DNA from 4 places in the Paractinoplanes abujensis genome. Region 2 is predicted to be linked to each of the others. Evidence: riboswitches for the same ligand, from Rfam matches in the RefSeq annotation. Region 2 holds a riboswitch; each other region holds the start of a gene.
What was found. Region 2 has a riboswitch for cyclic di-AMP ahead of BKA14_RS29200 (coiled-coil domain-containing protein). Riboswitches for the same ligand answer to the same signal wherever they lie in the genome.
Positions count from the first base shown of each region.

Region 1: linked by a shared signal. The riboswitch ahead of BKA14_RS22235 (C40 family peptidase) and the one ahead of BKA14_RS29200 (coiled-coil domain-containing protein) in region 2 are both predicted to bind cyclic di-AMP.
Region 3: linked by a shared signal. The riboswitch ahead of BKA14_RS01245 (C40 family peptidase) and the one ahead of BKA14_RS29200 (coiled-coil domain-containing protein) in region 2 are both predicted to bind cyclic di-AMP.
Region 4: linked by a shared signal. The riboswitch ahead of BKA14_RS01055 (LysM peptidoglycan-binding domain-containing protein) and the one ahead of BKA14_RS29200 (coiled-coil domain-containing protein) in region 2 are both predicted to bind cyclic di-AMP.

Region 1 is NZ_JACHMF010000001.1:4,932,914-4,938,840, reverse strand. Features, by position in the region: gene leuS (leucine--tRNA ligase) at 1-1,044, shown strand, start outside; gene BKA14_RS22250 (TVP38/TMEM64 family protein) at 1,100-1,846, opposite strand; gene BKA14_RS22245 (type 1 glutamine amidotransferase) at 1,881-2,594, opposite strand; gene BKA14_RS22240 (MurT ligase domain-containing protein) at 2,584-3,804, opposite strand; cyclic di-AMP (ydaO/yuaA leader) riboswitch at 4,264-4,442, shown strand; gene BKA14_RS22235 (C40 family peptidase) at 4,449-5,267, shown strand.
Region 2 is NZ_JACHMF010000001.1:6,389,506-6,395,432, reverse strand. Features, by position in the region: gene BKA14_RS29205 (glycoside hydrolase family 65 protein) at 1-407, shown strand, start outside; gene BKA14_RS29200 (coiled-coil domain-containing protein) at 469-1,500, opposite strand; cyclic di-AMP (ydaO/yuaA leader) riboswitch at 1,504-1,636, opposite strand; cyclic di-AMP (ydaO/yuaA leader) riboswitch at 1,848-1,984, shown strand; gene BKA14_RS29195 (coiled-coil domain-containing protein) at 1,988-3,040, shown strand; gene BKA14_RS29190 (ABC transporter ATP-binding protein) at 3,067-3,840, opposite strand; gene BKA14_RS29185 (ABC transporter permease) at 3,833-4,729, opposite strand; gene BKA14_RS29180 (TetR/AcrR family transcriptional regulator) at 4,909-5,505, shown strand; gene BKA14_RS29175 (hypothetical protein) at 5,593-5,925, shown strand.
Region 3 is NZ_JACHMF010000001.1:347,710-353,636, forward strand. Features, by position in the region: gene BKA14_RS01225 (HAD family hydrolase) at 1-93, shown strand, start outside; gene BKA14_RS01230 (hypothetical protein) at 125-703, shown strand; gene BKA14_RS01235 (acyl-CoA synthetase) at 700-2,031, shown strand; gene BKA14_RS01240 (Pr6Pr family membrane protein) at 2,037-2,744, shown strand; gene BKA14_RS01245 (C40 family peptidase) at 2,955-3,443, opposite strand; cyclic di-AMP (ydaO/yuaA leader) riboswitch at 3,449-3,598, opposite strand; gene BKA14_RS01250 (hypothetical protein) at 4,455-5,927, shown strand, end outside.
Region 4 is NZ_JACHMF010000001.1:303,864-309,790, forward strand. Features, by position in the region: gene BKA14_RS01035 (M50 family metallopeptidase) at 1-29, shown strand, start outside; gene BKA14_RS01040 (universal stress protein) at 7-1,884, opposite strand; gene BKA14_RS01045 (universal stress protein) at 2,041-2,472, shown strand; gene BKA14_RS01050 (serpin family protein) at 2,469-3,629, opposite strand; cyclic di-AMP (ydaO/yuaA leader) riboswitch at 3,830-3,987, shown strand; gene BKA14_RS01055 (LysM peptidoglycan-binding domain-containing protein) at 3,990-4,541, shown strand; gene BKA14_RS01060 (M4 family metallopeptidase) at 4,785-5,927, shown strand, end outside.

The DNA of each region.
Region 1 (5,927 bases), 1.5 Mb from region 2:
TCCTGCTGGTACGAGCTGCGCTACCTGGACCCGCACAACGACAAGGCGCTGGTCGACGCGGACAACGAGGCGTACTGGATGGGCCCGCAGCGCGACGGCGACTGCGGTGGTGTCGACCTGTACGTCGGCGGTGTCGAGCACGCCGTCCTGCACCTGCTGTACGCCCGGTTCTGGCACAAGGTCCTGTACGACCTGGGGCACGTCTCGTCGTTCGAGCCGTTCCGCCGGCTGTTCAACCAGGGCTACATCCAGGCGTACGCGTTCCGCGACGAGCGCGGCGTCATCGTGCCCGCCGAGGAGGTGGAGGAGCTGGGCGGCCGGTACTACTACCGCAACACCCAGGAGGTCTTCCGCGAGTACGGCAAGATGGGCAAGTCGCTGAAGAACGTCGTCACCCCCGACGAGATGTGCGAGCAGTACGGCGCGGACACGTTCCGGGTCTACGAGATGGCGATGGGCCCGCTGGACGTCTCCCGCCCGTGGGAGACCCGGGCGGTCGTGGGGTCGCAGCGGTTCCTGCAGCGCGTGTGGCGTCTGGTGGTCGATGAGGAGACCGGAGCCGTACGGGTGGGGGACGAGCCGCTGGAACCGGCGGTGCGCAAGACGCTGCACCGGACGATCGCGGGCGTCCGCGAGGACCTGGACGAGCTGCGCTTCAACACCGCCATCGCGAAGCTGATCGAGCTGACCAACACGCTGACCCCGCTGCCGTCGGCGTCGCGGGAGGCGGTCGAGCCGCTGCTGCTGATGCTGTCGCCGTTCGCGCCGCACCTGGCCGAGGAGCTGTGGGGCAAACTGGGGCACGCGGGCACGCTGGCCTACGCCGACTTCCCGGTGGCCGACCCGGCGCAGCTGGTGGCCGAGTCGATCACGTATCCGGTGCAGATCAACGGCAAGGTCAAGGCGCGCGTCGAGGTGTCGCCGTCGGCCCCCGAGGCCGAGGTGCGCGAGCAGGCGCTGGCCGCCGTGGTGGACGCACTGGCCGGGCGGACGCCCAAGAAGGTCATCGTCGTCGCGGGCCGCCTGGTCAGCGTCGTCGTCTGACGCCCTCCGAACACGGAAAAGGCCCACCTCGTCCGAGGTGGGCCTTTTCCGTTGATCAGGCTGCTGTGGCGGCGGCCTTCTTGGCCGAGCGCTTCCACCAGAGGACGATGCTGGTGGTCAGGGTGAAACCGATGAGGGCCGGGGCCAGCGACAGCGGGCTCATCTCGCCCGGCTTGACGACTGCCGCGCCGATCACCGCGTACGAGATGGCCGACGGGATCGAGGCCAGCGTGGTGCCCAGCAGGTAACGCTTGCGGCAGACGCTGGTGGTGCCGTACGCGTAGCCGACCAGGCCGAACGGGGCCAGCGGCAGGAACCGGACGAGCAGCACAGCCGAGAGGCCACGACGGTTGAGCCAGCCGTCGAGACGGTCGAGCTTGCCGCCGGAGCGGGCGGCCAGCGCGCCCCGGCCGACCCAGCGGCCCGCGTAGTAGGTGGCGGCGGCCGCGATCACGGCCGCGGCCAGGGCGGTCGCCGCGCCGGTGGCCGCACCCAGCAGGGCGCCGCAGGCCAGCGTGATCGCCGTGCGGGGGACGAGCACCGAGAGCAGGAGACCGCCGATGACCGCGATGCCGACGGCGGCCGCGGGGCCGAGGGCGGCGACGGTGTCGGCGATCTCGCGGATCGGCAGCACCGCGGCCGCGGCCGCGATGCCCCCGACGACGACACCGAGAACGCCGAACCGGACGAGTCGGCGCTTCCAGCCCATCTCGGACTTTTCGCCGGTGGTCTGCTGGGGCTGAGAAACCTGAGTATCCGCCGCGAGATTCACGCCCCGCGGGGCGATCAGGATGTCAGTCATGCAGGCGTACCGTCCCTTGCTCGTCGGGTCTGTTTCAGGAGCCGGCTGCGGCGAGGCGTTCCGCTCGCAGTTTGTCGGGCCAGGTGTCGTCGACCGGGGAAAGACTATCCGCGCCGATCGCCCAACGCAGTAGCAGATCGGCTATAGCTGGGTTGCGAGCCAAAGCCGGGCCGTGCGAGTAGGTGCCCAGGATCTTCCCGTGCCAGGCTCCCTCGGTTTGCCCGTCATTGCCAACCCCGGCCGTCACCCGGGCGAGCGGCGCCACCCCGGGCCCGAGGTGCGTACGCCCGCCGTGGTTCTCGAAACCGGTCAGCGGGGGCAGGCCCAGCCGCGGGTCGATGTCCCCCCGGATCTCACCCACCGCACGGGTCTCGCCGCGGTCGGAATGCAGGTCGAGCAGCCCCAGGCCGGGGCACTTGGCCCCCTTGGCGAAGAACGAGTGACCGAACAACTGGTAACCCGCGCAGATGGCCAGCACGGCCGCGCCCTGGTTGACCGCCCGGTGCAGGCCGCCGTCGGTGATCAGCCGCTGGGCCGCCAGGGCCTGCGGGCCGTCCTCGCCGCCGCCGATCAGATAGATGTCGGCTGTCGAGGGCATGGGCTGGTCGGAGCGTACGGAATACGTCTCGACGGGGATGCCGCGCATGGCCGCCCGCCGGCCCAGGATCAGCAGGTTGCCCCGGTCCCCGTACGTGGAGAGCAGGTCCGGATAGATCCAGACGATGCGCAGGACGCTCTCAGTTGACACGGTCCAACTCCGCTCGGATGTCCTGGAACGCCGTGTAGTTGGCGATCACCTCGAGGCGGCCCGGCGGCACCGACCGGAGCGCCTCCTCGAAACTCAACACGTGCCGGAAACCGATTCCGTTCACCTCGAGGCGTACGGCGAGGTCGAACGCCCGCTCGCCGGTGATCAGCACCGGCCGGTCGTGCAGGGGCGAGAAATCGACGTCGTAGAGCCACGAGGTGTCGAAACCGTCGGGGTCGCGGGCGTTGATGGAGAGCAGCGTCGGCGCCTGCTCGGCCATGTCGAACGCCTCGAGCCAGCTGGCCGGGTTCTTGGCCAGCAGCAGGCGGATGTTGCGGCCGTCCCGGTCGACCTGCGCGTACCGCCCGGCGATGGAGGCCACCGTGGCCAGCCGGGGGAGCGCCTCGATGGGCCGCACGCCGAACTCGGCCGCCACGGCCAGCGCGGTGGCCGCGTTGCCCAGGTTGACCGTGCCCGGCAGCTGCAGCTTGACCAGGTGCCAGTCGCCGCGGGGGTCGATGACGCCGTCGTCCTCGACGCGCCACTGGGCCTGCGGGCGGCGCAGCGGGCAGCCCGTGCACCACCAGTCGCCGTTGGCCCGCTCGATCGGGTCGCCGCTCTCGGGGCACACCACCGAGTCGTCGGTCCAGCGCTGGCCGGCGCTGAACCAGGTGATGTGCGACGAGCCCCGGGCCGCCCACACGACCATCGGGTCGTCGGCGTTGGCCACCACCGAGATGTCGGGGTGCCCGGCCAGCGCGGTGCGCCACATCTGGGCCATCATCGCGACCTCTTTGGCCCGGTCGAGCTGGTCGCGCGAGAGGTTGAGCAGCGCCACCACGCGCGGGTTGGTCTCGTCGATCACCCGGGCCAGGTAGTGCTCGTCGACCTCGAGCACCGCGAACGGGGTCGAGCCCGCCTTGGCCAGGGCCGAGGTGTGCCCCGTGGGCATGTTGGCGCCGAACGAGTTGGTGGCCACCGGGCCGAGCACGCCCAGGCCGGCCGCCGCCAGCCGGGTCGTGGTGGTCTTGCCGTTGGTGCCGGACACCAGCGCGATCGCGCGCCCGGCGGCCAGGTTGCGCAGCAGATCAGGGTCGATCTTCAGACCGATCCAGCCGCCGATGACCGAGCCGTCGCCGCGCCCGGCGGCCCTGGAGAGTGCGGCCGCCGTCTTCGACACCGACGTCGCGACCTTGGCCCGCAGGGGCATTTTCCCGTCCGTCACGGGAGACGAGCGTACCGGACCCGGCTGTCACGTCGAGTTGCCGAGCATCCGGTTCCGGACACCCGGCCGGCCGTCTCCTCCCCACCCTCCGGCCCAGCCATTTACCAGTGACCATTTTCGCCGGTGAGAAAGGTTTGAACGGCGGAAGAGTGAAATTGCGGTGTGCGTCACCCGAATGGTTCCGAGCAAAAATGTGTTCTGATTCACGCGTAACCTTCGACCCTCGGTAATTCACCAATCACGAGTCGTCATGGCAATTCTTGCCGCCTAGTAACAAATCGGACACTGTCCACTGTGCCAAACACTCTCTGTTACTGAACCGGTTCCCCCAGAGCGCCCGGAATCGGTGTAGCAAGGTCTGGCCGGCAGCACCCGCTGCCTGACTCGCGACGACCTGGCTTACGCCGAGCCCTGCCCCGGGCCGGTCGTCTCGACCACCCGCACCATGAACAACCACAAAGGCATACGGGGGCAGGGACGGGGGAACCATTTCCGGTTCACTCCGCCGCCACCCGCTCCGGTGGCGATCACGGAGAACCTTGGGGTGAAGTCGCTCCGGCGACCGGGCACACCTTCCCGCCCGAACCCGACAGCTAACCTCGCAGGCGTGCCGGAGGGATATCTCTACCGTGCACGAACACAGTTCGAGCCGTGGCCGCCGTTCGCTCGGTGCCGGCGCCATCGCACTGTCTCTGGGTCTCTGCCTCTGCGCAGGCCAGCTGATCGCCCCGTCGCCCGCCAGCGCGGCCCCGATCGTCACCGCGGCGGCTGCCGCCAAGGCGAAGGTCAAGCCGTCGGTCCGCAGCTCCATCTCCACGCGGTCCGTCACCTACGGCGGCAAGATCAAGGTCACCGCGAAGTACATCAACCCGGCCAACGGCAAGGTGATCACTTCGGGGACCGTGCGACTGCAGGCGCTCCGCAAGAGCAAGTGGGTCAACCTGTCGGCCAAGACGCTGGGCAAGAGCGGCAGCGTCACGCTGACCGGCGAGCCGCACGTGAGCGGCGCGGTTCGCGCCTACTACGTGGGCACGCCGACCTACAAGGCGGCGGCCGGCGGCAAGTTCTCGGTGACCGTCAAGCCGAAGTCGGCCCCCGCTCGCACCAAGATCATCAACGAGGCGAAGAAGCACGTCGGCTCGCTGTACAAGTACGGCGCGTCCGGCCCCTCCCGCTTCGACTGCTCGGGCTACACCATGTGGGTCTACAAGAAGGCAGTCGGCAAGAGCCTGCCCCACAAGGCCAACTCGCAGCAGAAGTACGGCAAGTCGGTCGCCAAGGGCAGCAAGCAGATCGGCGACCTGATCATCTTCCGTAACGGCTCGTACGGTTACCACGCCGGCATCTACGCCGGCAGCGGCTACATGTACGACTCCCCGCACACCGGCGCGCGGGTGTCGAAGCGCAAGATGATCGGCTCGAACTACGTGGTTCGCCGTCTGGTCTGACGCCGAGCCTGACTCAGCGGGACGTGTCCGGTTCGGGCGCGTCCCGCTGTCACGCCACGTCGGCTTTCTCCCGTACGCGTCCGGCCCGGCAGTCCCGAGCTGCCGTTCCTCGCGCCGGGTGACCCGCCACGTTTCCCCCATCCCGGTCGCTCATCCCCGCTGCCCACCTGCTGCGGCCGGACCGCACCCCAGCGCCACCCCATCCCCGGAACGCCGGGCCGCCCCACGCGGCCCGGCGTTTCTTCACGTCCGGTCCCGCTCTAACCGCGCCCGGCCGGGCCCGTTCTGCCAACGCCCAGCCTGCTCTGTCCGCGGCCGGTCTGGTCCGCTCTGCGTGCGCCCGGTCCGGCCGACGCCTCCCTGTCCTGCGCCGCTTCCGCTTCCTGGCGGCCTTGGCCACCCCGGCCGCGCCCTCCCGTTCCGTGCTGCCCAAGCTCCGCCGCCAGCCGTGCCGTCCGCCGGCCGTGCCGCCGTGCCGCCCGCCGGCTCTGCTGTGCCGCCGGGCCGCCACCTATATATAGGGCCCTCGCCTTACACCCGAAGCCCCTTGATCAGGGCGTTGTCCACAGTCCGGGGTTGTCCACAGGGCCGCGCCCCAAGATCCACGATTTTGACCACAATCTGCGGTGGCGGTGGGCCCCCTGGGAGGGCGGGTCAGGG
Region 2 (5,927 bases):
AGGCCGCCCTGATGGACCTGCACGACCTCCACCAGAACTCGCGGGACGGTCTGCACATCGCCTCGCTGGCCGGCACGTGGATCTCGCTGGTGGCCGGTCTGGGCGGCATGCGCGACTTCAACGGGCAGCTGTCGTTCGCCCCGCGTCTGCCCAGCCGCATCAACAACCTGGAGTTCTCGCTGCTCTGGCGCGGGCTGCGGCTGCGGGTGAACGTGACCGCCGACGAGGTGACGTATTCGCTGCGCAACGGCGGCGGCTCGGCCCGCCTGGTCGTCAACCACCACGGCAAGGACGTGGAGGTCACCCAGGTCAAGCCGGTGACCGTGCCGATCCCGCCGGCGCACCCGGTCGGCCCGGCCCCGAGCCAGCCGGTCGGACGCGCCCCGGTGCGGCGCATGACCAGCTGACGCCTGGCATGGAAGAAGGGCCCCGGGGTTCACCCCGGGGCCCTTCTGCGCAGGTCTGTCGTCAGAGCATCGACACGTGCACGTGGTCGGTGTGGTCGCTCGGACCGCTGTACGACTTCCAGCCGCTGGCCGGGAACCAGATCTGCTTGTACCAAATCACGTAATAGATGCCGAGCTTGTCGGCATTACGCACCAGGAAAGCCATCAGGTTGTTGCCGTACGTGCGGGTATCGGCATTGTGGGCGGGTGCGAAGCCGCGCTTCTGCAACGACCAGTCGCAGGCCCGGCCCTTCGGGTGCTCGAACGGCCCGCCGTTGCGGTGACAGCCGACGAACCGATTGAAGCCGGCCTTCTTCACCTCTTTGTACATGTGCATTGTGCGGGCCGTCACGCAGCCACTCGTGGTCTCGTCCTGGACGTTGCAACCCTCGGGCGAGAAACCGCCGTCGGAATTGCGCGGCGCGGGAGCAGCGGCCGGCGATTTGGCCAGCACGATGCCGTGGGTGAGGCTCTCGCCGCCGACCAGCGCGAGCGCGTCGTTGGCCGCCTTCTTCTGCTTGCTCATGGCCACGAGGTTGGTCTTACGCTTCTTGACCTCGGCGTCGAGCGCGGCTTTCTTGGTGTTGACCTCGTTGATGACCTTGTTCAGCTCGGCCAGCTTGCGGTCCTGCATCGCGTTGATCTCTTCGAGCGAGACCGCCTTGGCCAGGAAGTCGTCGGAGTTCTGGCTGCCCAGCAGGAAGCTGGCCGCCCCCAGGTGGCCAGTTCGATACTGCTGGCCGGCGATCGCGTTGACCTCGGGGAGCAGCGCGAGACGCTTGCCTTCAGCCAGTCTGATCTCCTTGGCGAGCCGCCTCTGCTCGGCTGTGGATTTCGTCACGGCGGCCTGGGCCGCGACGAAACGCCGGTTCGAGGACTCGATCACATCGTCGAGGGTGGCGTTCTTGCCCACCGTGTCACCCGCGCTGCCCTCGCTCGGAGCGGTGTCGTCGCCGGGCTCGGCCAGCGCCGGCGAGGAGGGCACGGCCAGGAAAGACAGGGCCACGATCGGCGCCAGGGCAAGCATCAGCCACCGGCGGGGTCGTACGGTCAATGCAGTTCCTTCCGGTAAACCGCCGACCGGGTTAGCTGACGGGTTCGGGACGGAAGCGATCCCTACCGCTTGCGCGGATGCACCCCACTGACCTGGTTCCCCGGCTCGCCTCGCGGCGATTGGGCGGTGGTCTGCCGGCACCTCGGGGGCGGCGCCACGGCGGCAGAACCGGCGGCTAGTTTACCCGAGAGTTCGCGCTCCTTCAGGACCAGAGAATGAGCAATTTAGTAGTCACTCGAACACATTCTGTAATTGCCGTGACGGGGCGTCGCCGGTGAAATGCAGCGCGTGTGATAACTGTCGATCTCGTGATGAAGTCGGTATGGTCGGGGCGGTCTCCACCCCCAAGGAGACCGCCGCCTAATCGCCCTGCCGGGCGAACCGGGGAACCAATCTTTCCGGGGTGAATCCGCTAACCAGCGGTAGGGATTACTTCCGTCCCGAACCCGTCAGCTAACTCGGTCGGCGGCCGACGGAAGGAACAGGTGTGCGGCACAAGACTGTCCGGCGACGAACGGCGGCCCTGCTGGCCCTGCTCGTCGCGCTCTCCGGGCTGACCCTGGCGGTGGCCGGACCGGCCGCCGCGGCGCCGGGTGACAACGGCGACGACGGCGAGGGCGCCCCCAAGTCCCTGATCCAGCAACTCGAGGCTGCCTCCAAGGGCTTCGTCGAGGCCAAGGAGGCCCTGGCCCGCTCCAAGACCCGGCAGGCCCAGCTCGCCGCCAAGCTCAAGGAGCTCGACGCCGACCTGGCCCCCCGGCAGGCAGCCATCGACGAGATCATCCAGAAGTCGTACCGGACCGGCCGGCTCGGCCCGATGACGGCGCTGCTCGGCGCCGAGTCGGGCGGCGGCTTCCTCGACCGCGCCGAGACGCTCGAAACGGTTGCGGTGCGCGAGAACCAGGTGGTGGCCGACCTCAAGGCCACCCGTGACGGCCAGCGGAAGGCCAAGCTGGCCATCGACGCCGAGGTGCGCAAGCAGCAGGGGCACGTCAACACGATGGCCAAGCGCAAGGTGCAGGCCGAGAACGCGCTCAAGGCGGCCAACACCGGCGGCTCGGACCGGACCGGCGAGGACGCCCCGGAGTCGACCGACGGCGGGTCCAGCGACAAGGCCACCCCCGCCCCGCGTAACAAGGACGGCTCGCTGCCCGACGAGAGCTGCTCCGAGAACGATCCCACCACCAGCGGCTGCCTGACGCCGCGGACCCTGCACGCGCTCAAGCAGGCCCAGGCGGACGGCTTCACGCGCTACGTGGCGTGCTTCCGCGAGCAGAACAGCGGCGAGCACCCCAAGGGGCAGGCGTGCGACTTCGCGGCCGAGAAGAAGGGTTTCGGCGGCGTCGCGTCGGGTGGTGACAAGACGTACGGGACCAACCTGGCCAACTACTTCATCAACAACTCGGACCGGCTGGGCGTGCTCTACGTCATCTGGTTCAAACGCATCTGGTTGCCGTCCAGCGGCTGGAAGGCGTACTCGAGGGGCAACGGCGACCCCTCGAGCGACCACACGAACCACGTGCACTTGTCGGTCAGGTAAGTCCCCGGAGTGCGAGACCTACCCACCTACTTGTTGACGTAGGTCTCGTACTCCTTCATCACGTCCTCGGTCGGGCCATCGGCCCGGATCACGCCGGACTCCAGCCAGATGGTGCGCTCGCACGTGTCGCGGATCGACTGCTCACTGTGGCTCACCAGGAAGACCGTGCCGGCTTCCTTGCGCAGGTCACGCACCCGTTGCTCGCTGCGCTTGCGGAACTTGGCGTCACCGGTGGCCAGCGCCTCGTCGATCAGCAGCACGTCGTGCTTCTTGGCCGCGGCGATCGAGAAGCGCAGCCGGGCCGCCATGCCCGACGAATACGTCTTCATCGGCAGTGAGCTGAAATCGCCCCGGTCGTTGATGCCGGAGAACTCGATGATGCCGGCCGCTTCCTTCTTCACCTCGGCCGGTGACATGCCCATGGCCAGGCAACCCAGCTCGACGTTGCGCTCGCCGGAGAGCTCGTTCATCAGCACCGCGTTCACACCCAGCAGCGACGGCTGACCAGCCGCGTAGATGCCGCCTCCGCGCTCGACCGGGAGCAGCCCGGCGATCGCCCGCAGCAGCGTCGACTTGCCCGAACCGTTGGTGCCGATCAGGCCGATCGCCTCGCCCTTGTAGGCCACGAAGCTGACGCCCTTGACCGCGTGCACCTCCCGTACGGCGGCGCTCTTCTTGCCCGTGACGATGCGCTTGAGGCTGGCCAGCGGCGTGTTCGCGCCCGGCGCGACCGAGCCGTAGATGCGGTAGACGATGTGCGCGTTGTCCGCGATGACGGTGGGTTCCCGAGTGTCAGCCACGGCCGTAGCCCTTCTCTCCGCGCCAGAAGTAGACGTAACCCCCGAAGCTCACCAGCGCCGTCCAGATCACCGCCTGGATCCACAGCAGCGGCGCCGGCTGCGCCAGCTCGACGTTCTCCATCAGTGCGTGCCGGACCAGCTCGATGAAGATCAGCAGCGGGTTGGCCTCGACCAGCGCGAGCTGCCAGCCGTGCAGCCGCTCGGCGAAGAACGTCACCGGGTAGAGCACTGCCGACCCGTACATCCAGATCCGCAGGATGTAGGGGATGAGCTGCCGGATGTCGGTGACCTTGGCGATCAGGCGCGACGTGAACAGGGCCAGCCCGGCGTTGAACAGTGTCTGCAGCAGCAGGGCCGGAAGCAGCAACAACCACTCGACAGTGATCGGCTCGCCGGTGGCCAGTACGATCGCGACGAGCACGACCACCGAGGCCACCATGTTGCGCACCTCGACCAGGGTGACCGCGATCGGCAGGCTGGCCCGGGGGAAGTGCAGCGCCCGGATGAGTGCCATGTTGGCCGTGATCGACTGCGAGCCCGCCTGCACCACCGTCTGGGTGAATCCGAAGATGAAAACACCGGCGCAGAGGTACGCGATGAAGTTGTCCACGCCCTGCTTGGTGTTGATCAGAACACCGAAGATCACGTAGTAGACGCCGGCGTTGATCAGCGGGGTCAGGAGCTGCCAGACAACGCCCAGCTTGGTGCTGCCCAGCGACGCGCCCACTTTCGCGTTGGCGAAGGCGGCTATGAAGTGCCGGTAGGACCAGAGGTGCCTGGTGTATTCCGGCAGGCTGGGCAGGCGCCCTGCCTTGGTCAGGCCGCTCCGGCGGGCCAGCTCGGTGAGCGATGGCCCGGTATCGGAGTCGGCAACCGCCGTCTGAGCCATGGGGTGGTGCTCCGATCTCGTCGGCCCGTGCGGGGAACCGGGCCCTGGTTCTTTAGGCGAGAACACTCAATCAGCATGTCAAGCCTCGGCCGATGGAACGGCTTCGTATCGACGTGCCGGGAAGGTTATCCGACCGAAGGGCGGAACGCAACCGTAACGTCCTGGCGTATAGTGATTACGTGGCGACAGCAAAGCGTGCACCCGCCGGGGCGGCGGTGCTCCGGACCGACATCACCGTAGCGATCCGCGACGCGGTGATGTACGAGCTGGCCGAGGTAGGTTACGGCCGGCTCTCCATCGAGGCCGTGGCGCGCCGCGCCGGCGTCGGCAAAACCGCGATCTACCGCCGCTGGAGCAACAAGCTCGAGATGGTGCTCGAAATCGTCTCCGACGTGGCCGGCCGCAGCGTGCCGCTGCCCGACACCGGCAGCTTCGCCGGCGACCTCCAGCTGATCATGATGATCGTGAGCCGGGCCCTGCAACACCGGATCGCCTCCCAGATCATTCCTGACCTGATGGCCGAGGCCGCCCGCAACCCGCAGATCGCCGAGACCCTCCAGACGGCCCTGCGCACCCACCAGCAGGCCGTCGGGGAAAAGCTGGTCGGCCAGGCTGTGGCCCGCGGCGAACTGCCCGCTGACACCGACCCGGACGTCGCGGTCGACCTGATCCTCGGCCCGCTCTACTGGCGGCTGGCCGTCTCGCGTTCCAAGCCCGACCCGGAATACCTCGAGAAGCTGATGACCGCGGTCACGGCCGCGCTGCGCCACAGCTGAAAACAACCCGGTCGCACCGGACGGCCCGGTCGGGTCGGCGGTGAACCTGCCGAAAGTAGGGGCTCCACCATTTCCGCGGGAGCTGCCATGCGCTACGAGCACGTCGACACCACCGATCTGGACGCCGGTGCGCTTCTGGCGCTCGCCGTGGGCCTCGTGCCGGGCGACACGAACACCCGGCCGGTCATGACAGCTCCGGTCGGCTCCTGGTCGAGCGCGGATGGCGCGGTTCGTCTGGAAATCAAGACCGACGGAACGTACGCGGGAAAGGTCCTCGGTCGCAAGCGCCCGGCCCGCGGCACCTACCGGCTCGAGGACGGCCTGCTGACCCTGAGCGACGTCTCCGGCCTGCACACGCCGGTGCGCGTGGGCGACGGCATCCTGGAGATGGCCGGCCACCGACTCGGGCGTGCCGCCTGAGG
Region 3 (5,927 bases), 6.0 Mb from region 2:
GCCCGTGCGGCCGGCATCCCTGCCCTCCTGGTCGACCCGGCCGCCCCCACCGGCCCTCACCTCCGTGACGTAGCCACCACGATCCTGCGCTGACCGGTGGCCCCCGGGTGGCTAGGGTGGGGGCGTGGGTCCGTTGCGTGTTGCCTGGGTGGACGAGCAGTACGACCGGGAGAACGCGGGCCTGGGGCGCAGCCGCTTTGCCGAGCACGTGTGGGTGCACGCCAAGGAGTTCGACGACTGCTGGGGTGACATCTCGCCTGTCGGGTTCGCCTGTGTGGCCTGGCGGCTGGCGACCGCGCCGCATCTCGACCCGGGGTTCGTACGGCTGCATCGGCGGGTGCTCAGAGCCGAGCTGAGGCGCAACTCGTGGGACGGCTCCCTCACCGCCGCCGTCGACCTGGTCGCGCCGTGGCCGGGGGAGCTGAGCAGTCCGAGGAGCTGGACCCAGGATCGGGGCTGGCGCGGCTGGCCCGAGACGTTCGGCCAGTTCCTGGCGCCGTCGCAGGAGGAGCTGGCCCGCATCCCGCACGCCCGCTCGATGCTGGTGGTCGAGGCGCCGCTGACGTTCGCCGGCCTGCCGGCACTGCCCGACAGTCCCGGTCCGGAGCTGCCCGAGCTGGCCGAACGCGCCGTCACCGTGCTGGTCCGCGAACTCAACGACTTGTTGTCGCCGATGGTCACACGGTTGGAGGCCGCCCGATGAGCCGGTTGCTCGGTGCGCTGCACCATGCGGATGATCAAGCTGACGCCGTACGGGCGCAAGGGGTTGGACTGTCGCGGCAGGAGCTGCTGGGCCGGGCCGCGGCGGTGGCCGGCGGCATCGCGGGGCGGCGGATGGTGGCCGTGGAGGCGACGCCCACTCTCGACACCGTGGTGGCGATCACCGGGGCGTTGCTGGCCGGGGTGCCGGTGGTGCCGATCCCGCCCGACGCGGGGGAGCTGGAGCGGGCGCACATCCTGCGCGACTCGGGCGCCGAGCTGATCGACGCAGTGCCGCGGGCCGTGAGCACCGATGTTCCCGCCGAGCCGGATCCCGTACGGCCGGGGCTGGTGCTCTACACCAGTGGCACGACGGGCGCCCCGAAAGGGGTCGTGATCTCGCGGGCAGCGCTGGCGGCCGACCTGGACGCGCTGGCCGCGGTCTGGCAGTGGACACCGGACGACACGCTCGTGCACGGGTTGCCGCTGTTCCACGTGCACGGCCTGGTGCTGGGGGTGCTCGGGCCGCTGCGCGTCGGTTCCCGGCTGGTGCACACCGGAAAACCCACCCCGCAGGCGTACGCGGCGGCGGCCGGGACGCTGTATTTCGGCGTGCCCACCGTCTGGTCGCGGATCTGTGCCGCCCCCACCGAGGCCCGCGCGCTCGGCCGGGCCCGTCTGCTCGTCTCCGGCAGCGCACCCCTGCCGGTGCCGGTGTTCGAGCAGCTGCGCGAGTTGACCGGTCAGGCCCCGGTCGAGCGCTACGGCATGACGGAAACGCTGATCACGGTGAGCGCGCACGCCGACGGGGAACGCCGCGCCGGTCACGTCGGCCGGCCCGTGCCCGGGGTCGAGACGCGGCTGGTCGACGACACCGGCACACCCCTGGCGCCCGGCCCCGAGATCGGGCATCTGCAGGTGCGCGGGGCGACGCTGTTCGACGGCTACCTGCATCACGGCCGGCCCGAGCGCGACGGCTGGTTCGAGACCGGTGACGTGGCCACGATCGGCGCGGACGGGTGGCACCGGATCGTCGGGCGCGCCTCCACCGACCTGATCAAGACCGGGGGCTACCGGGTCGGCGCGGGTGAGGTCGAGGACGCGTTGCTGCTGCATCCCGCGGTCCGCGAGGCCGCCGTCGTCGGCTCCCCACACCCCGACCTGGGGGAGCAGATCACCGCGTACGTGGTCGCGGACGGGACGACGGAGCGCGAACTGATCGATTTCGTCGCCGCCGGCCTGTCCGTGCACAAACGTCCGCGCGTGGTGCACCTGGTCGACGGCCTGCCCCGCAACGCCATGGGCAAGGTGCAGAAGGCCGCACTACGGTAGGCGCGATGAGAGTTTGGCTGACTCCGCAGTTCTGGCTGCGGCTGCTGATCGTCGGCTCGGGCCTGGCCGGCCTGCTGATCGGTGATCACCGCATCGTGTATTACACGTGCCAGAGCAACCTGATCACGCTGGGCTATTTCGGCGCGGTCCTGTATTGGATGGTGCGTCGCGGCACGACCGGCCCCGCCGCACCCCGGCTGCGCGGCGCGGTCACCCTGTGGATCGTCATCACCGGCCTGATCTCGCACTTCATGCTGCAGAACGGCGCGAACCCGCTGCCCGGCCTGGCCGTGGCCGATCCCGCGAGCCGCGTCACCAACTGGTCGATGTTCCTGGTTCACTACGCCGTGCCGCTGCTGGTCCTCACCGACTGGGTGCTGTTCGGCCCCCGCCGTGTCTCCCCGTGGCGCGACCTGGGCCTGTGGATCCTGTTCCCCCTGGCGTACGGCGTGACGTCGGTGACCCGCGCCATCCTGTTCCCCACGGTCAGCGTCCGCTATCCGTATTTCTTCCTCGACCCCACGACCCACGGCTACGACTGGGTGGCCGGCCAGTTCGCCGAGCTCGCCGTGATCTTCGCCGTCCTCGGGGCCGCGCTGCTCGGCGTCGACCGCCTGGCGGCTCGCCTGGCACGCCCCGCTGAGGATTCCCCGGTTGTCCACAATCCCGAGCCGTCCACAGGCACCCCCGCCAAGATCGGCCCCACCCGGTAAAATCTGCGGTGGGTCGGGGGTCCCCCGGTGGGGTGGGTTGGCACACCGGAGTTGATCAAGAGGGCGCCGTTGACCTGGACGACTGCCGGCCCCAGGCCGGTCGACGACCAATCGTGATCGCTGACCGCGGCGGAGGCGGCCCGCCCGGAAACCGGGCAGAGCCGACACCGTCAAGTGGTTGCTGTCCGGGAGGTCCGGGAGGTCACCGGATCAGCCGGCGACCCGCCCGTAGCGAACCTGCTTCCAGTTCCAGATCTTGGCCAGCTTGACCCGGTCACCAGGCTTCGGGGCATGCCACACCTGACCCGCCCCCGCATAGACGGCCACGTGGTAGGCCCGGCTCCCCGAAACCCAGAAGACCAGGTCACCCGGCCGCACCGCGGCACCCGTGATCTTTTTGGCCGCGCGGTACTGAGCCTGCGCCGTGCGGGGCAGGGCGACGTGGGCCTTGGCGTAGGCGTACCCGGTCAGGCCCGAGCAGTCGAACGCGTTGGGACCGCGCGACCCGTACCTGTAGGGCTTGCCTCGCTGGGCCCGGGCGGCCGCGACGACCGCGTTGCCACGCGCGGCCAGGGCGGCCGACGCGGCGGCAGCCGGAGAGACGTGAGCGGCCTGGGCCGGGGCGACGAGCAGGGTGGCCGACATCAGCGCGGCCGCGGCCGGCACGAGCAGGCGGCGCAGCTTCGTGGAGACAGACAAGACGATCCTCGGTCCTTCAACCGCCTGCGAGGTTAGCTGTCGGATTAGGCCTGAAGGCGGCCCGTCGCGTGAGGCGACCTCACCCCTAGCCGGCGCTCGGGCCGGCGTTCTGGTTCCCCCGTTCCCGCCCACTGAAGTTCCGTCGATGACAGGTCGGGCCGTCCCGTGGTGGGCGGGACTCGGCGTCCCGGGGCGGCCTGGCTTGTGCCCCGCTCGGGGCACGCAGGCAACGATCGGCCGGGTCGGGCCATCCGCCATGTTTCGCAGCCGCCCCAGAAAACTCGCTGGTCACACATCGGAATCCGCGTCCGATGTCGCTCCGGACACCCAGGACGAGCCGTGGTCAACCGGCGTCATTTCGGGCCGCCGGTCCGGTGACCCTCATCACCCAACTTGTCGGCCGGACAGGCGGCGGCGGGGGATCCGGCACCTGAGCCGCACCCCGTCGCGACTACGCGCAGCAACCTAAGGCATCTCTTAGGTAGCTGTTGACTTTGGACGGCGCTCACGAAAGATTGCGTCGGAATCGAGGGAGGTGCGGCGTGCGGTGACACGTTCGTGGCGGCAGGGTCTCTACAAGGGATGATCGACCGGTGACGACCCGGAAGATCGTTCGTTGGATCCAGGCGAGCCGTTACGCCCAGCAATGTCGGACTTGCCGGAATGTGCTGATGAGCCAAACCCGCTGATAGGGCCGTACCCTCCGCAAACGGCTTTTCGATGGTCAAGCCGGACACGTCGCCGATCATCAAGCGAGGCCCCTGCATGCCGACCCCGTGCTCCCGCCGCCCACCCCGGACGTATCCTGCATTCTCCGGAGCGGCCGCCGCCCTGACCGCCCTCGCGGTCATCGCGGTCCCCACCGAAGCGCACGCCGCTATGCCCGCTACCTCGCACGGACCCTCCGGCGAAGCGGTCGTCGCGGTGCCCGCCGGCACGCACGGACGAGCTGACGAATGTGAAGGGGCCCGCTTCACAGCCACCGCCCGGGCTGCCCTCGCGAAGATCACCGTGCTCGATGCCGGTGTGCTGCGCCCCGACCTGCCCGCGCTGACCGACGTGCGGCTCGCCTCGGCCCGGGGCGACGTCGACAGCGAACGCAGCCCTCACCGTACGGTCGCCACCGGCCGCTACGCCGACGCCGAACTGCTCGGGCTGCGGGTCCCCGGCGCCCCACGGGCGGGCACGGGTGCCGAGAGCCGCGCGCCCTCCGGCCCCGGCCCGGCCGAGACCGACGCCCCAGCCCGAACCGGAAGCGGCCCGTCCCCCACGCCCAACCAGCCCGCCGCCGATCCGGCGCCCGAGATCGGGAATCCCGAGCCCGGCCGGCAGACAGCCAACTCCGGACCTCGCGCGGCCACCTCCGAGCACCGCGCGGCCACCTCCGAGCACCGCGCGGCCACTTCTGGGCGTCGCGCAGACACCGGGCAGCGCGTGGACAACTCTGGGCGGCGCGTGGACAACTTCGAGCATCGCGCGGCCACTTCTGGGCGTCGCGCAGACACCGGGCAGCGCGTGGACAACTCTGGGCGGCGCGTGGACAACTTCGAGCATCGCGCGGCCACTTCTGGGCGTCGCGCAGACACCGGGCAGCGCGTGGACAACTCTGGGCGGCGCGTGGACAACTTCGAGCATCGCGCGGCCACTTCTGGGCGTCGCGCAGACACCGGGCAGCGCGTGGACAGCTCCGAGCAGCGCGCGGCCACCTCTGGACAGCGCGCGGACAGCTCCGAGCACCGCGCGGCCACCTCCGGGCAGCGCGTGGACACCTTTGAGCAGCGCGCGGCCACCTCTGGGCAACGCGTGGACGCCTTCGGGCAACGCGCGGACAAGAACGGGCACCGCGTAGGCGACAAAGGGCTGGTCGGTGTCAACGCCGGCGGTCTGGCCACCATCCGGCTGGGTAAGTCGACCGCTGACGCGCGCTGGGAAGAGGCGTACCGCTGCGGTGGGACGGGACCGCTCACCCGCAGCGCCACGATGCTCGCCGGTGCGCAGTTGTTGGGCGGGGGCGGCACCATCCCGGCGATCCGCGCGATGCGTCCGGCCGGAGCCGGCGAGCCCACCAGCTTGCTGAAGCTGGGCCCCACCGGCTCCGCCCGGAGCGGCACCGACCTCGTACGCAAAAAGGGTCGTCTCGCCGTGACCGCGGGCGCCGGGGTGGCCCTGTCCGATGTGACGCTGTTCGCCGGCACCCCGCAGCAGGTGTCGATCAAGGTCGTCACGCAGCCCGCGCTGACCGTCACCGCGACCGGCTTTCCCGCCCACGACGAGGTCGATTATCGCCCGGCTGTGCTCGAGGTGACCGCGGCGGGCCGGCCGGCCGCCACCCTCGACGCGCGGGACGCCGGCGTCGGGGTCGAGCTGCTGGGTGGTCTCACGTCGTCGTCGCTGCTGACGGCCAAGATCTCGCTGGGCTCAGTCCGTCAGGACAAGACCGGAGACGCCGTACGGGCGGAGGCCGCGGCAGTGCGCGTCGAGGTC
Region 4 (5,927 bases), 6.1 Mb from region 2:
ACATCGTCAATCCGATTCGCCTGGGGTAGACGCGCGGAACAGCCGTTCCTCGTCCAAAGCGGAGGTCTGCACGACCAGGACGTCGCAAACGGCGTTGCGGACGACCCCGGCCGGCACCGAGCCCAGCAGCGCGCCCTGGGCGGCGCCCAGCCCGCGGTTGCCCACGACGATCAGGTTGGCCGGGTTGTTGCCGACCGTGTCCAGCAGCGCCTGGGCCGGGTCACCGCGCACCAGCACCTGCTCGATGTAGCGGGCCCGCTCGCGGGTCAGCCCGGTGACCGACTTGCTCAAGGCTTCCCGGGCCACCTCGATGCCGCTGATGTCGCGGTGCAGGCCGGGCTCGCTGGCGGCGGGCTCGTCGGAGGCCTCGCGATACGCGGTGACGACCACCAGACGGGCCTGGGCCGCCTGCGCCACCTCGGCCGCGCGATCCACCGCGTACAGGGAAGTGGGTGTGCCGTCGGAACCGACGATCACGCGGTCGTAGACAGTGATGCTGCGCCGGCCGCCCAGGGGCACGATCGGGGACTCGTCGGCCTCGTCGGGCGGGTTGACCCACAGCATGGCCACGGCGCCGATGCCCAGCAGCACCCCGGCCAGGATGATCGCGTTGCTGCCCTTGCCGTCCAGCCAGTGCTCGTAGATCCAGCCGAACGTGACCGTCTGCACCAGCATCGGCACCACGATCATCATGTTCAGGATGCCCATGTAGACACCCGTCCGTTTGGCCGGGACCATGCTGGCCACCATCAGGTAGGGCACGCCGACCGCGCTGGCCCAGAAGATGCCGACGCCGATCATCGGAACCAGCGCGAGATACTGGTTGTCGATGTGCGCGAGCCACACCAGTGCCAGCGCCGCCAGGCCGAGGGCGATGGCGTGCACCCGCTTGGCCCCGATCCGCTGGGCGAAGCCGACCAGGAAGAGCGCCGAAACCATGGTGACGAAGTTGTAGGCGCCGTTCTCGAGACCGCTCCACGCGATCGCGTCGTCCCAGGCCGAGCCGCCCTGCTCGGGGTTGGCGCCGAACACCGTCTCGCCCAGGCTGACCGCCAGGAACTGCCAGTAGATGAACATGGCGTACCACTGGAAGGCGAAGACGACCCCGATCTTGTGCATGGCCACGGGCATCGCGCGTACGGCGTCCGCGATCTCCCGTACGGCCGGTCCCAGCCCGCGCGGCGCGTTGGCCATCTCTTCGAGCTCGTCGTCCGACGGCTTCAATTCCCGCGTACGGGCCATGGCCGTGAGCACTGTGAGCAGGATGCACACGGTGCCGATCATGAAGCAGGCGAACATCCAGTACGGGACCCCGTTGCCCGCCTCGGTCTGCAGGGCCTCGACCTTCTGGAGCGCGAAGAGCGACACGTTGGCCAGCACGGCGCCGGCCCCGGTGAACATGCTCTGGGTCAGGAAGCCGCGCGCCAGTTGCGACTTGGGCAGCCGGTCGGAGATGAACGCCCGGTACGGCTCCATCGAGGTGTTGTTGCCCGCGTCGAGCAGCCAGAAGCAGATCACGCCGAGCCACAGCACGCCGACGAACGGGAACGCGAACAGGATGATCGCGCACAGGATCGCGCCGACCACGATGAACGGTCGTCGCCGGCCGAACCGGGGATGCCAGGTGCGGTCGCTGATCGCTCCGATCAAGGGCTGGATGAGCAGACCGGTGACGGGCCCGGCCAGGTTGAGGATCGGCAGCTGCTCGGGACTCGCGCCGATCAGCAGGAACAGCGGGTTCACCGCGGACTGGGTGAGCCCGAAGCTGAACTGCACCCCGAAGAAGCCGAGGTTCATCATCAGCAGGGCGGAGCTGGACATCAGTGGCTTGTGCTCGGCCGCCCCGGATCCCGTCGAAACCGTGTCCGACGTCGTGGTGGTCATGGGGATCCCCCTTCGACCGTGATCTGGATCACACTTGAATTCGACGCTAAACCGATCCGCGGGCACTCGCAAGCAGAGATGTCGATACGTGCGTCTGGCCGCCGTTTCCCGGCCGCGGCGTTGCTCTGCGGACGCCGTACGGCCTGTAATGAGCGCATGAGCACATGGACGACGATCGTTGTCGGCGTCGATGGGTCACCCGGCAGCCGTAAGGCCCTGACCTGGGCCGCGGCCGAGGCGGCGGACCACGGCGCCGAGCTGCTCGTGCTGAACGTGTGGGAGCACACGCTGCTGCCACCGGCGGGCGGGCCCAGCGTTTCCGAACACGCGGTGGCCGAGCCCAGCCAGGCCACCACCGAGGAGCTGCTCCAGGTGATCAAGGAGGAGCTCGGGGAGGACCCGCCGGTGCCCGTACGGGCTCAGGTCCGGCAGGGACGCCCGGCGAAGGTCCTGATCGACGAGTCGGAGGGCAAGAACCTGCTGGTGGTCGGGCATCGCGGGCACGGCGGCTTCGCGGGTCTCGTGCTCGGCTCGGTCAGTCAGCACGTCGCCGCGTACGCGAAATGCCCGGTCACCGTCGTGCGTTAACGCGGATCCCGTACGGCGCCCAGGAACAGGATCGTGCCGGTCCGCCGGTCGGAGATCGTGAACTGGAACGGGCGGTCGGCGCGGAACACGGCCGGGTTCACCTGGGCCGAGGTCGTCATGACCCCGCCCGTGACTCCGGCCGCCTCGGTACCCTTCTCGTCGACCCGGATGTACGTCTTGTGATACACCTGCTCGAGCCGTCGGCCGTCCGGTGACATCGGCCGGAAGTTCGCCCGTGCCGGGTCGAACGCGCTGGTCATGCCCATTTTCTGCAGCGGCTTGGTGAGCTGGCCGGCCCAGCGCAGCTCGAAGCGGGGCAGCGCGATGTCCTCGAAACCGCGCGGGGCCAGGCTGCCGCTCAGCGCCTGCCAGTCGGCGGCACCGGCCATCTTGCCGTCCTCAGCCAGGATGATCTCCATCCCGTAGCGCCCGTTTTCGCCGTACGGGAGACGAAGCATGCGGAAGCCGTCGCGCTCGGCATAGCCGTAGGAACCGCCCGAGTGGTGCATTGTGGGCACCGTGACCGGCCCGCCGGGAGTGGTGAACTTCTCGTCGCGCGTGATGAGGAAGATGAGGAACTCGTTCTGCCACGTCCCCAGGAAGTACACCGCATTGAGCAGTACGAGGGTGGCTTGCGCGCTGGGCAGGCCGAGGTCGCGCGCGATGCCCTTGATCCGGCCGCCGGTGTTCTCGTCGACCCAGTCGTCGATCTTCTCAGCCGTCTCCGCCGACCCCAGATCGGCGTCCTCCACGGTGCCGCCGAAGCTGTGCCGCACGAAGTCGGCGTAGTCGTCCTCGAGCGGGCCGTTGTTGTACAGCGCGTCGGACACCGACAACGTCACGTCCTCGGTGTCGGCCAGCTCCCGCAGCAGCGCCCCGACCCGCTCGTCCTGACCCTCGCGCAGACCCAGCACCCGCGCCATCTCGGCTGCGGTGTCCCCGTCGGCGCCGGCCGACACCATGGCCAGCAGCACGGACACCGACACCGGGGACGTGACCGTGTTCGCGTCCTTCTCGTCGAGCTGGGCGAACAGGTCGAAGCCGAACGTGTTGACGGCCCGGGCCACCGGGGCGGCGTCGGTCGCGACCAGCTTCACCTTGATGCGAGCGGCGTCACCGGGCACCTTGTCGCCACCACACGCGGCGGTCGCCAACACGCCACAGACCAGGACAAACGCTGCTAGGGCACGGATCACACCAGTGAGACTAGGAACGGGCCTCCAGGGTTCCCGGATCGATGAGTCGAAGTTCACGATTCGGCCCGCGGATTTGGCTGTACGGGTCGTCGCCTGGTTACCGTCGGCCGAGTCCCGCAGTCGCGGGCACCCCGGGCGGAACGCCGAATCCTGCCGCCGCCCGTGCGGAAACGAACCCAGGCATGGAGCGGGGGACCCACAAGTTCCTCGGCGCGCCGCTGTTCCCAGCCGGCGCGCCTCGGGGTGAAGCCGCCTGCGCGCGGCCGGGCAGCCCAGCCCGAACCCGACAGCTCACCTCGCAGGCGTGGAGGTAGCTCTTTCATGGCACAGATCGCTAAGAAGACCCGTGTCGCGTTCGGCCTGACGGTCGCGGGCGTCGCGGGCGCGGTGGGCCTGCTCGGCCCCGCGTCGCCGGCCCAGGCCGCGAGCGTGAACTGGGACGCCGTCGCCAAGTGCGAGTCCGGCGGCAACTGGAGCATCAACACCGGCAACGGCTACTACGGTGGGCTGCAGTTCAGCCGCAGCACCTGGAAGGCGTACGGGGGAACGAAATATGCCCCGACCGCCAACAAGGCCACCAAGGCGGAGCAGATCAAGATCGCTGAGAAGGTGCTGAAGGGGCAGGGCATCGGGGCCTGGCCCACGTGCGGCAAGAAGGGTGGCACCCCCGCCAAGCCGGTCGCGAAGAAGCCGGCCGCGCCCGCCAAGAAGCCCGCTTCCGGCAAGCACTACGTCGTGCGTTCCGGTGACACGCTGGCCTCCATCGCGGCCAAGCAGCACGTCAAGGGCGGCTGGAAGGCGCTCTACCAGCTCAACAAGACGGTGCTCAAGAGCCCCAGCCTGATCTATCCCGGTCAGCGGCTCGCCCTCTGAGTCGTCCGCGCGTCCGGCCCGGTTTGCCGATCGGGCCGGACGCGCGCGCCGCGTCCCACTGTGTGGACAGCCGGATCGGTGCCCGAATTCGCCCCGTGAGCTGCCCCGCGACAAGCTGGACATCGACCCAACTAAATGGAAACTTAAACTTTACAGGCGATTTCTCCCCGCGCCGTCCCGCGAACTGTGAGGATCTCTCGCATAGACAGACGTGGATGTCTGTACCTCGTGGGGAGGAAACACGTGAGAATTGCTGTCGCGCTGGCCGGCGCCATCGCCCTGGCCAGTGGGGGCCTGGTGGCCACCGCCACAACCGCGTCCGCCGCGCCGGTCACCCCCGGCTCGTCGCTCATCGACCAGGCCGGATCGGCGATCAAGAAGTCGGCCAAGGACCGCTACACGGTCTACAGCAACAAGAACGGCATCACCCGCTACACCCGCACCTACGACGGTTTGCGCGTCTACGGCGGTGACGTGATCATCCGTACGAAGGCCGGGAAGTTCGCCGGTGCGTCGGCCGGCCTGGCCAAACCGCTCAGCCTCGGCACCAAGCCGTCGGTCACCGCCGCCGGCGCCGCCGCCACGGCCAAGGGCCAGTTCCGGGGCACGATCACCCAGGCCGGGACGCCGGAGCTGTTCGTCGACGCGAGCAGCGGCATCGGCACGCTGTCGTGGGAGACCGTCATCACCGGCTGGCAGCCCGACGGTCAGACCCCGTCCCGTTTCCACGTCATCTCGGACGCCCTGACCGGCAAGGTCGTCGGCTCGTACGACGAGATCGAGAACATCGCGGGCACCGGGAACAGCATCTACTCGGGCCCGGTCGCGCTCGAATCGACGCCGGCCGGGGAGTCCTTCACGCTGATCGATCCCGTACGCGGTAACGGTTCCACTTGCGACATGAACAACCGCACGTCGGGCACCTGCACCACGTTCACCGACGCCGACAACACCTGGGGCACAGGCGCACCCGCCGACCGGCAGTCGGCCGCCGTGGACGCCCACTTCGGCGCCGCGGTCACGTTCGACTACTTCAAGGACGTGCACGGCCGCAACGGCATCTTCGGCGACGGGCGCGGTGTCCCCTCCCGCGTGCACTACGGCAACGCGTACGTGAACGCCTTCTGGGACGGCGCCCAGATGACCTACGGCGACGGCACGGGCAACGCCAAGCCGCTGGTCGCGCTGGACGTGGCCGGGCACGAGATGTCGCACGGCGTCACCGAGAACGTGGTGCCGGGCGGGCTCACCTACTCGGGCGAATCGGGCGGCCTGAACGAGGCCACAAGCGACATCTTCGGCAGCATGGTCGAGTTCCACGCCGGCAGCACCGAGGACGCGGGCGACTACGACATCGGCGAGAAGATCGACATCAACGGCAACGGC